DNA from 2 places in the Bacillus sp. LQ16 genome. Region 2 is predicted to be linked to the other one. Evidence: riboswitches for the same ligand, from Rfam matches in the RefSeq annotation. Region 2 holds a riboswitch; the other holds the start of a gene.
The links. Region 2 has a riboswitch for S-adenosylmethionine ahead of AC3EMB_RS04060 (sugar ABC transporter substrate-binding protein). Riboswitches for the same ligand answer to the same signal wherever they lie in the genome.

Region 1: it holds a riboswitch for S-adenosylmethionine, as region 2 does, so the genes downstream of both, AC3EMB_RS07500 (YezD family protein) here and AC3EMB_RS04060 (sugar ABC transporter substrate-binding protein) in region 2, are expected to answer to the same signal.

What each region holds. Positions count from the first base shown of each region.
Region 1 is NZ_CM173491.1:1,475,589-1,483,276, forward strand. Features, by position in the region: gene lysA (diaminopimelate decarboxylase) at 181-1,497, shown strand; SAM riboswitch class I at 1,613-1,721, shown strand; gene AC3EMB_RS07500 (YezD family protein) at 1,794-1,937, shown strand; gene AC3EMB_RS07505 (phosphoadenylyl-sulfate reductase) at 2,025-2,729, shown strand; gene sat (sulfate adenylyltransferase) at 2,768-3,904, shown strand; gene cysC (adenylyl-sulfate kinase) at 3,917-4,528, shown strand; gene AC3EMB_RS07520 (nitrite/sulfite reductase) at 4,677-6,299, shown strand; gene AC3EMB_RS07525 (DUF3906 family protein) at 6,310-6,510, shown strand; gene cobA (uroporphyrinogen-III C-methyltransferase) at 6,595-7,371, shown strand; gene AC3EMB_RS07535 (sirohydrochlorin chelatase) at 7,373-7,688, shown strand, end outside.
Region 2 is NZ_CM173491.1:798,323-806,010, forward strand. Features, by position in the region: gene AC3EMB_RS04050 (ABC transporter permease) at 1-910, opposite strand, end outside; gene AC3EMB_RS04055 (sugar ABC transporter ATP-binding protein) at 894-2,381, opposite strand; gene AC3EMB_RS04060 (sugar ABC transporter substrate-binding protein) at 2,378-3,490, opposite strand; SAM riboswitch class I at 3,579-3,684, opposite strand; gene AC3EMB_RS04065 (NCS2 family permease) at 3,773-5,074, opposite strand; gene AC3EMB_RS04070 (SDR family oxidoreductase) at 5,276-6,142, shown strand; gene AC3EMB_RS04075 (L,D-transpeptidase) at 6,209-6,970, shown strand; gene AC3EMB_RS04080 (hypothetical protein) at 7,074-7,325, shown strand; gene AC3EMB_RS04085 (DUF1540 domain-containing protein) at 7,359-7,574, opposite strand; gene AC3EMB_RS04090 (thioredoxin family protein) at 7,647-7,688, opposite strand, start outside.

The DNA.
Region 1 (7,688 bases), 680 kb from region 2:
TGTTGATGCGGTTTCTTATTTTGAGGAGATAACAACTCGTTTATTTTTTCAATATATATTTTTCCTAATAAGAAACGCGTGTGAACATTGTTCCGCGCGTTTTTTGTCTATCTAAAAGCGTGCTGCAATGAATAGAAGATTGGGGTTATGAGTTTTAGAGGAAATAAGGGAGGAATTTAAATGTATTTACACGGCACAAGCCGAATTAATGGGCAAGGACACTTAGAAATTGGAGGGTGCGATACGACGCAGCTAGCAAAGCAATACGGAACACCACTTTATGTATACGATGAAGAGTCTATTCGAGGAAAATGCCGAGCATTTCATCGTGCTTTTAAAGAAAGTGGTTTCTCTTATCAAGTAGCATATGCAAGCAAGGCGTTCTTGTGCATGGAGATGTGCCGAGTAGCTCGTGAAGAGAATATGTCATTAGACGTTGTTTCTGGAGGAGAATTATATACTGCGCTCCAAGCAGGATTTCCAGCATCACGTATTCATTTTCATGGAAATAATAAAACAGAAGAAGAGATAGTGATGGCTCTTCAGGCGAATATCGGTTGTTTTGTCGTAGATAATTTCTTTGAATTAGAAGTTTTACACGATTTAGCGATGCAACATGGAAAGTTTGTGAACATATTAATTCGTGTAACGCCTGGAGTAGAGGCGCACACACATGAATATATTACAACAGGCCAAGATGATTCGAAATTTGGATTTGGCGTTTCAAACGGTCAAGCGATACAGGCAATTGGATTTGCTTTACAAAAATCCAATTATAATGTGCTAGGGATTCATTCACATATCGGATCGCAAATATTTGAAACAGCTGGCTTTGTTCGAGCGATTGAAGTTCTTCGCCAATTTTTAGAAGAAGTGAGAGAGCAAACAAACTATGTAGTAAAAGTGTTAAATGTAGGCGGGGGATTTGGAATACGCTACACAGAGTCGGATACACCGTTAACTCTTGAGACATATGTGCGAGCTGTAACAAGTGCAGTGAGAGAACAATTTACTGTATGTGAATATCCATTGCCAGAAATATGGATTGAACCAGGCCGTAGCATTGTAGGTGATGCTGGGACAACAATTTATACAGTTGGATCTGTGAAAGATATTCCTGGTATTCGGAAATATGTATCAGTCGATGGTGGAATGACAGATAATTTAAGACCTGCTTTATATAGTGCGCGTTATGAAGCAATGTTAGCGAATCGAGGGAATGATGAGAATGAGGAACTCGTTTCGATTGCGGGGAAATGTTGTGAGAGCGGAGATATGTTGATTTGGGATATTCATTTACCGAAAGTCGCTTCTGCTGATTTACTAGCAGTTTCCTGTACAGGAGCCTACGGGTACTCGATGGCGAATAATTACAATCGGATTCGAAGACCAGCCGTTGTCTTTGCAAAAGGCGGAACATCGCAAGTAGTTGTGGAACGCGAAACATATGAAAATATTATTGGGAACGATCGCATACGTATTAAAGAGCTTGTTTAAATAGAAAAAGGGGTTGTTCGGATGGGCAATTCCTTTTTTGTAAAATAAAATAATTAAAATATATCGGAAAACTAGGATTGAAAAAAATCAGAATTGTGATAAAATACAAATACAAAGCTTATCAAGAGAAGCGGAGGGAACTGGCCCGAAGAAGCTCGGCAACCTGCTTATAGAAAGCAAGGTGCTAAATCCAGCAAAATGGAATCCATTTTGAAAGATAAGGTAAAATATATTACCGAACAGTCTTTTCGAAATGGGAAAGATTTTTTTTATGAATAAAAAGGGGGGCTGTTCGCGTGGGTGTACGGGAACATTTTGATGAAGTATCCGAGAAGATTGAAGCGATGCTTGCTGATATGAAATATGGCTCAATTACAATTGTTGTGCAAGATGGAAAAGTAATTCAGTTAGAGAAAAGTGAAAAAGTACGTTTAAAGTGAAAAGCGCTGACTAGAAAAACTAGAGGCGGTTTTAACCTATTTTCATTAGGTTAAAACCGTCTTTTTGCTTTTACAGGGGGAAAAAACATGTTGACGTATGAAACGTGGGAAGAAAATGTTGTTTCGTTTTCGGAAGAAGATGAAACAAAAGGCGCTTTATCAGTATTAAATTGGGCTTATGAAGAGTATAAAGATGAAATCGTCTACGCATGTAGCTTTGGGGTGGAAGGTATGGTATTGCTGCACCTTATAAACCAAGTAAATCCATCTGCTAAAGTTGTATTTTTGGATACAAATGTTCATTTTCAAGAAACATATGAATTAATTCAAAGAGTGAGGGAACGATTTCCTTCATTGAATATTATAGAAAAGCAGCCAGAACTTACACTTGATGAACAGGCGAAGTTGCATGGTGAAAAACTGTGGGAGAGCAATCCGAATCTTTGTTGTAAGATTAGAAAAATTTCACCTTTAGAAAAATCATTAGTCGTGGAAAAAGCATGGATATCGGGCTTAAGAAGGGAACAATCAGAAACACGTAAGCATACAAAGTTTATAAATCAAGATCATCGTTTTCAATCTATTAAAGTTTGTCCACTTATTCATTGGACGTGGAAAGAAGTTTGGCGATATGTATACAAACATAGCTTGCCGTATAACCCGTTGCATGATGTTGGCTATCCAAGTATTGGGTGTGAGAAATGTACTTTACCTGTAGGGGATGGTGGCGATTCAAGAGATGGTAGATGGGCTGGGAAAGTGAAAACCGAATGTGGTCTTCATTATCAATAAGATGAATCTTGAAATAAAGCTAAGAGGGGATATAGAAAATGAGCACAGTAAACGAATTAGTAAACCGTATAGATGAGACATATGATATATCACAAATTGAAAAAGAAATTAAATTAGACAACATTGCTTTAAGTGATTTAGAACTATTGGCGACAGGTGGATATAGCCCGCTTACTGGTTTTTTGGGGAAGGAAGATTATGATTCAGTCGTAGAAACGCTTCGTTTAGCAAATGGTAGTGTGTGGAGTATACCAATTACATTACCGGTAACAGAAGAAGTCGCAGAAAGCCTGAAGACCGGAGAGGAAGTAAAGCTTGTCAACAATGGAAATATATATGGTGCTATTAAAATAGAAGATATTTTCGTACCAGATAAAGAAAAAGAAGCGTTACTTGTATATAAAACAACGGATGAGGCTCATCCAGGAGTGAAAAAATTATATGAACGACCAAACGTTTACGTTGGAGGAACTATTATTCTAACAAAACGCTTTGAAAATAATCAATTTCCTTCTTATCATTTAGACCCAATTGAAACGAGAGAAGAATTTAAAAAACGTGGGTGGAAAACAGTAGTCGGATTTCAAACGAGAAACCCGGTACATCGTGCCCATGAGTATATTCAAAAATCTGCTCTTGAAATTGTAGATGGTCTCTTTTTAAATCCACTCGTTGGAGAAACGAAATCGGATGATATTCCTGCTGATGTAAGAATGGAAAGCTATGAAGTACTCCTTCAAAACTATTATCCGAAAAATCGTGTCTTTTTAAGTGTATTTCCTGCTGCAATGCGTTACGCAGGACCAAGAGAAGCGATATTTCATGCGTTAGTAAGAAAGAATTTTGGATGTACCCACTTTATTGTAGGACGTGATCATGCCGGAGTAGGAGATTATTACGGAACATACGAAGCGCAAGAAATCTTCACGAATTTTACGATAGAAGAGTTAGGCATTACACCACTATTCTTTGAACATAGTTTTTACTGCACGAAATGTGAAGCGATGGCTTCAACAAAAACATGTCCGCACGGAAAAGAAGATCATGTTATTTTATCAGGTACGAAAGTAAGAGAATTATTAAGAAACGGTGAGATTCCGCCAAGTACATTTAGTCGTAAAGAAGTAGTAGAAGTGCTAATTAAAGGTTTAAAAAAAGAAGTAGTAACAGAATAGGGAGAGAACGAGATGGATACGAATATTACTTGGCATACAGCTTCGGTTTCAAAAGATGAGAGAAGAGTGAAGAATGGACATCACAGTTTTGTAATTTGGTTTACTGGTTTATCAGCTTCGGGTAAATCTACAGTAGCGAATGCGGTCGCTCGTAAACTGTTTGAAAAGAATATTGGAAATTATGTGCTGGATGGGGATAACATTCGCCACGGTTTAAATAAAGACTTAGGATTTTCTGAAAGTGATCGCATGGAAAATATAAGACGTATTGGCGAAGTGGCAAAGTTATTTGTAGATCAAGGAACAGTTGTCCTTACAGCATTTATTTCACCATTTCGAGTAGACCGCAAACAAGTAAGAGATTTATTAGCGGCAGATGAATTTATTGAAATTTTTGTGAAGTGTCCGATTGAAGAGTGTGAGAAACGTGATCCGAAAGGGCTTTATAAAAAGGCAAGAAAAGGTGATATTAAGGATTTCACAGGTATTGATTCGCCTTATGAAGAGCCAGAGCAAGCAGAATTAATTGTAGAAACGCACAAATATTCTATTGAAGAATGTGCAGAACAAATCGTGAAGTACTTACAAGAGCGTAGTTTTATCCCGCTATTTGCCGGGAAGTAAAATTCCTACCTCAAAGTTCGATTGGGGCAAGGAAGTTAGGTGGGGGTCGGGCTGCCCGTAAATACCCGATTGGTTAAGGCTAATAATCAGCGTGGGATGAACAAAACTCTACTGATTAAAGTTTCACTTTATATAGGGGGATTTAAAAATGAGTTATGAAAAAGTATGGGCTAACAATGAAAAACTAAATCAAACGGAGAAAAATAAATTAGAAAAAGATGGATTAGAAATTTTTAATGATATTCCTTACTATGCGGAAAATGGATTTGAATCTATTCCGAAAGAAGAGTGGGATGCCTTTAAATGGGCGGGATTGTATTTACAACGTCCAAAAGAAGCTGGTTATTTTATGATGCGGGTAAATATTCCGTCAGGGATTATTACAAATGCGCAGGCAGAAGTACTTGCTTCTATCGCTGAGGATTATGGACGTGATGTAATAGATATTACTACGAGACAGGCGATTCAGTTTCACTGGTTAGAAATTCAGCAAATACCAGATATTTTTAAAAGATTAGCAAGAGTTGGATTATCTTCAGCGGGGGCTTGTGGTGATATAACGCGGAATATTACAGGTAATCCGCTTGCTGGAATTGATGCAAATGAACTATTTGATACGACACATATTGTGAAAGAGGTATATGACTATTTCCAACATAATGAAGAGTTTTCTAATTTGCCACGTAAATTTAAAATGTCTATTAGTTCTAATATTTATAACTCAGCAAACGCAGAGATTAACTGTGTTGCATTTACACCTGCTACGAAAGAAATAGATGGTGAGAAAAAAGTTGGTTTTCATATAAAAGTAGGCGGAGGATTATCAGCCCGTCCATATTTAGCTGATGAATTAGATGTGTTCGTTTTACCAGAAGAAGTGAAGGCAGTGGCAATTGCGATTGCTACTATATTCCGTGATTTTGGATATCGTGAGAAACGTCATTTAGCCCGTTTGAAATTTCTTGTTGCGGACTGGGGAGCAGAGAAATTTAAAGAGAAACTAATAGAGTATACAGGGCCTTTACAAAGTAAAGGGGAAAGTGCACTCAAAGGATGGAATGCAGGCTATTTTTATGGTGTTCAAGACCAAAAACAAGAGGGATTAAAATATGTAGGTTTTAATGTACCGGTAGGTCGTTTACATGCAGAAGAAATGTTTGAGATTGCAAGAATCGCAAAGCAATATGGAAATGGACAAATTCGTACATGTAATTCACAAAATTTCATTATTCCGAACGTTCCTCCGGAAAATGTAAAAGGATTACTTAGTGAACCGTTGTTTGAAGCGATATCTGCAAGCCCAAAATCATTTATTGGTCATGCGGTTTCATGTACCGGTATTGAATATTGTAATCTTGCATTAGTAGAAACGAAAGAAAGATTACGAAAAATTGCAGAATACTTAGATACACAAATTGCACTCGATGTTCCAGTTCGAATTCATATGGTAGGCTGCCCGAATTCATGTGGTCAACGTCAAATTGCTGACATTGGGTTACAAGGGGTGAAAATGAAAACGAAGGAAAAGGGAATTGTTGAAGCATTTGAGATATATGTAGGTGGAACGTTGTTAGATGGCGGTGCCTACAATCAAAAGTTAAAAGGAAAAATAGATGGCGAGGATTTACCTGATGTACTCGCATCATTTATAAGTTATTTCAAAGAGAATAAATTACCAGCCGAAACATTTTATGATTTTGTAGGTCGTGTTGGTGTAGACACATTACAAATAGCGTTAAATAACGTGTTAGAAGAAGTCATAGCGTCTTAGGGGGGACAATATGGATTTATATCGATTTGAAGCTGTATTAGTGAGTGATATTGTTCCGATTGTTGTTGTTGCTCAAAGTGAAGAACAGGCATTTAAGCTTGCGGAGATTGAGCTTGAAAAACATTTTTTACCGTTGCCAGAGGTAAAAGAGATTTCTTTGTTTGAAAAAAAGAAGATTCGAAAAGGTGCAGCATTTGTTATTCATGAGTAGAGATTAGTAATACGAAAAAATAAAAACTTCCATTCTTATATACGAATGGAAGTTTCATTTTAATAGTAGAAATGAGGAGAGATGATGGGGAAGGTTTATATTGTTGGAGCGGGTCCTGGCGATCCAGATTTAATTACTGTTAAAGGGTTGAAATGTATTGAGAAGGCAGATGTTATTTTATACGATCGCCTTGTGAATAAAGAGCTGCTTTCACACGCAAAGCCTGACGCGGATTTAATTTATTGCGGGAAACTCCCGAATTATCACACGATGAAGCAAGAAACAATTAATACATTTCTTATTAAGTATGCGAAAAAAGGGAAAGTAGTAACGAGGCTTAAGGGCGGCGATCCATTTGTATTTGGTAGAGGGGGAGAAGAAGCGGAAGCATTAGCAAAGCAAGGTGTACCATTTGAAATCGTCCCAGGTATTTCATCTGGAATAGCTGCACCTGCTTATGCTGGTATTCCAGTGACGCACCGTGATGCAAGTGCAAGTTTTGCTATTGTGACTGGGCATAGGAAAGAAGGTGCTGAAGAAGAAGTGAAATGGGAAAGTTTAGCGAAAGGTGTAGAGACTTTAGCGATATATATGGGGGTTAGTAATTTGCCCTACATATGTGAGCAACTTATGAAGCATGGAAAAGATAAAAGTACGCCAGCTGCTATTATTGAGCAGGGGACGACGTCTATGCAACGTACAGTTGTTGGGACATTAGGAACAATTGTAGATGTTGCGAAAAAAGAGCAAATTCAAAATCCGAGCATGATTGTAATTGGAGAAGTTGTCCGTTTTAGAGAAAAAATCCATTGGTTTGAGAAGCAAACGGAAAATGCTTATCAAGTAAGTGGAGTGTTGTAAAATGAAAGCCGTCTTATATATATGTCATGGAAGTCGTTTGAAGACAGCGAAAGAAGAGGCGATTCAATTTATTACATCGTGTATGAGTCGTATAGAAGCGAATATTCAAGAAGTTTGTTTTTTAGAGTTAGCGAATCCTTCTATTGAAGATGGTTTTCGTACATGTGTGAAGCGTGGGGCCACGGAGATTATTGCCATCCCTGTTTTTTTATTAGCGGCAGGTCATGTGAAGAAAGATATTCCATTTGAATTGGTAAAGCTCAAGAATCAATATCCGAATGTTAAAGTGACTTATGGTAATCCGTTTGGTGTATCAG
Region 2 (7,688 bases):
CGTTCATCATTGTGAGTCCATTTAATATAATTCCAATTAATACCGAGCCGAGGAATGTTCCGACTATATTTGGTTTCTTGGCACCGAACATTGCGTAACCGATATAGGCAGCTGCGACTGCATCCATTAATAATGGAGCACCAGCTGAAACTTGTCCTGTTCCAACGCGGCTGCATAGAATAATGCCGCCAATAGAAGCTAGTAAACCACTAATCATATAAGCATATACACGGTAACGATCAGTAGGAATACCGGCTAATCTAGCAGCTTCTCGATTCCCACCAGTCATATAAAAGAAACGACCGTACGTTGTTTTTTCTAAAAATAGATGTGCAATTAAAACGACAGTAAGCATGATAATGACAGGGACTGGAATTCCTAAGACGGAACCTTGACCGATAAATAAAAAGGATGGAATAAAATGTCCTGTTGCACCGGACATTCCTTCATAAATTGAGGATCCTTTTGAAAATGTTAAGTGTAGTCCATTAACGATATACATGATACTTAATGTAGCTAGTAAATCGGGTAGTTTAATTCGGATAACGAGTAGTGCATTTAATAATCCAACTAATAATCCGCAAAGAATAGGAACAAGGAGTGTAACTAATAGTTCTTGTCGATATAAAACGAGACAAGAAGCAGCTGCAATTGTTGCTAAACTAGCGGTAGAGCCGACTGATAAATCAAATCCATCTACAATCAATGTAAAGGTAACGCCGATTGCAAGTAACGTTACGATGGAAATAGAACGTAAAATATCACTAATATTGTTATATGTTAAAAAAGAATCATTGACGATAGAGAAAAAAATTGTAACACCTATAATAATAGCAATTGTACTAAATTGATAAAAAAGATGAGTAGGTAAATATAGTTTCTTAGTTTTCGTTTTATGAACGAGATTCAATGGAATAGCTCCCTTCAGATAAATGTAAAAGCTGTTCAGGAGATAGTTCGCTTGGTAAGTATTCACCTACAAATTCTCCGTTTGCCAGTATAAGAATGCGATCAGCGATATGCAACGCTTCATCTTGTTCTCCTGTGAAATAAATTACGGAACTTCCGTTTTCTGTAATGTTGCGAATGAATTGAAAAATGTCTTGTTTCGCAGCGATGTCTACACCTTTAGTTGGCTCGTCTAAAAGAAATAGATTAGGTTTGAATCCACTCCACTTTGCAATTGAGACTTTTTGTTGGTTTCCACCGCTAAGTGAATGAATAAGTGCCTTTGGGTCATTTGGTGAAATACCGAAAGAAGAAATTGCTGTAGTAGCATCATTTAATTCGGTTTGTTTTCGTTTCCAACCTGATTGATGTAAATTTGTGTGACTTATAATATCTTCCGAAAGAAATACGCCTTGTTTTCTTCTTTCTTCTGGTACAAGTGCGATTTTCGCTTTAATCGCATCTCGTGGTGTTTTAATCGTTAGTTTTTGACCGTCTATTTCTGCGTGATAAGTATGAAGAGCACCAAATAACGTTTCAGCAAGTGTTGTTTTTCCACTTCCAATTAATCCGTATATCACAACAGTTTCTCCTTTTCGTATTGTAAGAGAAAGGGGAGAATGACCTTCGTGTAATAGAAGCTCTTGTACTTTAAATAGTTCCTCGCTCCCGGTTTTTGGTGCGGTATTAATAGGAAGTGTAAGTTGTTTTCCAGTCATTGCTTCCACAATTTGTTGATCTGTAATCGTTGTAATGGTTTCAGAAAGGGCAACTTGACCGTTATGTAATACAGTTACATCATCCGCGAAATTTCGAATCTCTGATAAACGATGAGAAACTAAAAGGATGCCAATTCCTTTTGATGTTAAATCTTTTAATAGTTTCCCAAAGGTTTCAACTTCTTTTGGTCCAAGAGAAGAAGTAGGTTCATCTAATAAAAGGTAATTTGTATTGTTAGATAAAGCTCTTGCGATAAGAAGTAATTGTTTTTCATGTAATGAACAGTTTGAAACATCTTCCGAAACATTTAAATTTACCTGTACAGTTTGCAAATGTTGTTTAGCAAGTGCGACTAATTTGGACTTTGAAAATAGTACTTTATTTTGCATTGCTAAATGATCGATTAGTACATTTTCTAATACAGATAATCCGAGAATAAGTCCGTGATCTACTTCTTGTGTTACGAAAGAAATGCCATGCTTTTTTGCATCGCGCGGTGAAGTAAAGGAAACAGACTGAGTATCAATTTTTATATCGCCAACAACTGGTTGAATTTCACCAGTTGCTATTTTTAGTAAAGTACTTTTTCCCGCACCGTTCATGCCTAGTAAAGCGTGTACTTTTCCTTTTTGAATATGAATAGAAACATCTTCTAGAACAGGTGTAGCGACATGATAAGAATGTGTAATGTTTTGAAGAGAGAACGTCATCATTTTTTCTCCTTCTCTAATTTTTTCATCCAAGGGGAATATGCATCTTTTGAGTCTCCCCAACCGTTTATATATTTTGATAACTGATCCATTGTTATATTTTCTTTTGGTAAACTATTTTTCTTTACTAAATAAGGTTCTAGTGAATAAATATCTGGCGTTTGTTCACCAGCAATTTTTTTGTATAAAAATCGTACTTGAACCTTACCTACTTCAGCTGGATCAGTTGCAGCTGTAGCAGTCCAAGGTGAGTTTTCTTTTTGCATGAGTTGTAAATCTTCATTGCTTAAGTCAATGCCATATACTTTTATATCTGTACGACCAGCTTGTTCAAGTGCTTTAACAGCCCCTTTAGCAAACTCATCCCACGAAGCGAAAATAGCTTGTAAATCGCCTTTTTTCGGATATTTCTTTAGTAAAGCTTCTACTTGTGTTTGTGTATCGAGCGGTGTGTTATTACTAGCAGTACCGAATCTTGCAACTTCTTTTATATTTGGATACCGTTTATAAAAAGCATCAATGATAACATTGCGACGTTCCATTGGAGCAAATCCGCCGACCCATACAACTGCGATATTTCCTTGTCCATTCAAATCTTCCGCTAACGTTTTTAATGATTTCCATGCAAGACTATAGTCATCTTGATCAATAATTGTCACACCTGGCAAGCGTAGATCGTTATCGAACGCAACTACGGGAATGTTCGCTTGTAACGCTTTTTCTACTCCAGGTTTTAGTGCTTCAGAACGGCCATGATCAATTAAAATACCATCCACTTTTGAATTAATAGCAGTATCTAAATTTGCAGCCATTTTTGCTAAATCGTTATCAGAATTGTAGACTTGTACACTGCCGCCAAATAGCTCAACTTGTTTTTTGACACCCTCAATATATTGAGAGGAAAAAGTTCCGATGGACATTTGCATAATTAATGCGATTTTTAATGGCTTCTTCATTTGGCTTGGAATTTCTGTTTGTAATTGATTTTCTACCGTTGTAGTCGCCTTTCTCACAGTTTGTTGCTTTTGTGAAGAGATAGCATCTTGTTCATTTGTACATGCTGCTAATGTAAATAAGAGAAAAATAAGTACGATGGAACATAATTTTTTCATAAAAAAATCCCTCCTAAACTAAAAAGAGAGAGGAGGGAGTGAAAATAAAAAACGCCTTTTCATATAGAAAAGACGCCTTATCATATTACTCTTATCTTTCAACACAATGTGTTGTAAGAATTAGCACCGTGCCCATAAATGGGTCGGTTGCCGGGCTTCGTAGGGCTCATCCCTCCACCTGCTCTTGATAAGACATCGAATATTTAACTATTTTGAATTATTCCACAAACGAATGGTGTTGTCAAACAGTATTTATAAAAAAATCCCTCAGAAAGAGGGATTTTAATGTGGTAAGAATATCAATTGATAAGCAAACAAAATTCCAAATACATATACAAGTGGGTGAACAGCACGGAATTTACCTTTTGCCACTTTCATAAGTGGGTATGAAATAAATCCAAGTGCGATACCTGTTGCGATACTTGATGTAAGTGGCATGCTTAAGATTACTAAAAATGCTGGGAATGCTTCATCAAATGCGTCCCAATCGATGTGGCGAACTGAACCCATCATAAGACTACCAACGATAATTAATGATGGTGCAGTAATAGCTGATACACCAGAAACAGCACTTACTAATGGTCCGAAGAATGCTGCTAGTGCGAATAGAACAGCTACTGTAACAGTTGTTAAACCAGTACGACCACCAGCTGCAACACCAGCAGATGATTCAATGTAAGCTGTTGATGGTGTTGTTCCGAACATAGAACCGATTGTTGCTGAGAATGAGTCAGATAGAAGAGCGCGTCCAGCTTTTGGAAGCTTTCCGTCTTTCATAAATCCACCTTGTTGTGCAACGCCAAGTAATGTACCTGTTGTATCGAATAGTGTAACAAGGAAGAATGAGAATACAACGCCATATAATCCGTAGTTAATTACGTCAGATACAGCAGTAATTGGATTTGAAACGATAATTCCTTCTGGTAATCCAGGCATTGATGTAACACCGTTTGAGAATGTTAATTGCCCTGTGAAGAAAGCGATAATACCAGTTAATAGCATACCAATAAATAGTGCGCCATTTACATTTAAAGACATAAGAACAATAGTAATTCCAAGCCCAGCCAATGCTAGTAGAACTGGAGCAGAGTGAAGATCACCAAGTCCAACTAAATTTGCATCATTTTTTGTAACGATACCTGTTAAACGTAAACCGATAAAGGCGATGAAAAGACCGATACCAGCAGTAATTGCATGTTTTAAGTTTTCAGGAATTGCTTCCATTAATTTTGTACGGAAAGATGTGAATGATAACAAAATTAAAATCATACCTGCTACGAATACAGCAGAGAATGCAATTGCGAAAGTCATGCCTTCATGCGCTTTTACAACAGAGTAAGAGAAGTAAGCATTTAATCCCATACCTGGCGCGATTGCGATTGGTAAGTTTGTAAAGATTGCCATAAATAATGTTCCGACAACAGCAGCAATAATTGTTGCTGTAAATGCTTGTTCAAATGGAACACCTGCATCCCCAAGGATAACAGGGTTTACGACAATGATATATGCCATTGTTAAGAAGGTAATAATACCTGCCATAATTTCAGTTTTAATAGAAGTTTTATGTTTTGAAAGGTTAAACATATAAACATCCTTTCTGTTTACGAATAATTTTCACAACAGTTATATATAATATTCGTTTTTTAACTATTTTGCAATAGTTTTGTATAAAAAGTTTACAACAATTCATATTTTGTGTCTTAAATTCGAATATTAATCGTAACTTGATGTGTGAATTTCAGTTTTTATTATGCACATTATAAGGAAAAGGAGTTGAAAGAAGCTATGCCACAGCAAAAAAACTTTGTAACAATGCCAGCGCAACATCAAAATAAACAGCCTGGTATTGAATCATTAATGAATCCACTTCCGCAGTTTGAAGATTCAAATTATAAAGGTAGCGAAAAGTTAAAAGGAAAGAATGTATTAATTACAGGGGGAGATAGTGGGATTGGACGAGCTGTTTCCATCGCTTTTGCGAAAGAGGGAGCAAATATTGCGATTGCTTATTTAGATGAGGAAGAAGATGCTAATGAGACGAAGCAATATGTTGAGAAAGAAGGTGTAAAGTGTGTATTGTTGCCGGGTGATTTAAGTGATGAACAGCATTGTAAAGATGTTGTTCAAGAGACCGTCCAGCAGCTAGGTAGTTTACAGGTTTTAGTAAATAATGTCGCGCAGCAATATCCGCAGCAAGGACTAGAGTATATTACAGCAGAACAGCTAGAAAAGACTTTTCGTATTAATATTTTTTCTTATTTTCACGTTGCGAAAGCCGCACTTTCTCATTTAAAGCAAGGGGATGTCATTATAAATACCGCGTCTATCGTTGCATACGAAGGAAATGAAACTTTAATTGATTATTCCGCAACGAAAGGAGCAATTGTAGCGTTTACAAGATCACTTTCTCAATCATTAGTGCAAAAAGGGATTCGTGTAAATGGTGTTGCACCGGGACCGATTTGGACACCGCTTATTCCATCGAGCTTTGATGAGAAGAAAGTCTCTCAGTTTGGAAGCAATGTCCCGATGCAACGGCCTGGTCAACCATATGAGTTAGCGCCGGCATACGTATATTTAGCGTCTGGTGATTCTTCTTATGTTACCGGACAAATGATACATGTAAATGGGGGCGTTATTGTAAATGGATAGTTTTCATTTATAAGAGCAAAGTAAAGCTAATTACAATTATTATGGTGAGCGCTAGGGGGGATATAGGTGAAAAGGGTATGTCTCGTCTTACTATTATTTTTCTTCCTACCGGTTAGTGCTTTTGCTGATACAGATCATTTAATACTAGTTAATCTTACGACAAACCAGTTGTCTTTTTTTGAGAATGGAAATTACACAAAAACATTTCCAGTAACGACTGGAAGAGATCGTACACCTACGCCTGAAGGTAATTTTTGTATTATAACGAAATTTAAAAATAAAGAATACCATCGAAAAAAAATAGCTGGGGGTGCACCGAATAACCCTCTTGGTACGAGATGGCTTGGGCTAGATAAGAATGAATATGCGATTCATGGGACAAACCGGGAATGGACGATTGGAAGTAGGGAATCAAATGGCTGTATTCGCATGCATGACAGGGATATACAATGGTTATATGACCGGGTACAATTACAAACAAAAGTAATCATTTCTCGTTTTCATACGAGCCCCGAATATGAAGCGAATAAGCTTGGTTATCGCGTTGTGAGCTGGAATGGTCGAAAAATAGAAAAAGAACAAATTGGAATACTTACGTTAGTAGACCGCGCGGATATATATTGGCAAGAACCAAATGGACAGTTAACGAAGGTAAAAACTGTATTGCCAAATGAAAGATATCCGGTGTACTCAAAACGAAAAGATGGAATATATTATATAGGAAACAATTCGTATATTATAGATGAAACAGGAGAGAAAATTCGTTACGAGCAAATTCCTTCTTCGATTTTAAGTAATATATATAAACGGAAATACAATGTTCCGTAATGGCTACCGTATTATAGACGGTAGCTTATTTATACTTGGAGTTTAACTGCAACTATTGTATTTTGCTGAATATAATACAGTACAGATAGGGGGCGGTTATATTATGAAAAGTGAATTTGCGTTTAAAGCTTTCTTAGTAACGACCTGTTTATTTATCGTGTATTTATATGCGTTTCTCGTCTTTTCTTTTTATGTTCCATATGTTGATTTAATATTATTCTTCGGATTTATTTGGGCGTTTGTGAAAGCGAGGGAAGGAGAGAAGAGTATATATCGGCGCATTACCCTATGCGGGACGGCCGTTCTCGTTATTTTGTACTTTTTTATTATGCATGATTTTTGGAGAGGGATGTAAAAAAGCATACGATGAATCGTATGCTTTTTATGTTTAATATTTAGGCTTAAATGTATGACAACAAGTCTCTACACTCGTTGCTACAGAACTTTCTAGCGTCTCGTTTGTTAAAACAGCAGCTGTATATGAATCATTTTCAGTTTGACCAGTTTCATCTGCATCAGGCTGAACGATGATCGCACTTGCTTGACAAAAGTTACCTTGTCCCCAAAAAGAACAGTTGGAAACAGAACATCTTACTTCTGGCATAAAACCCCCTCCTTATACATTAGTGTGGGATTTTACGCCCATTTCATGTGTAGAAGGAGTTTCCTTTTCTCGTTACTTTTTCGTTTGCTCAAGCCATTCTTTTAATTTGTCTTT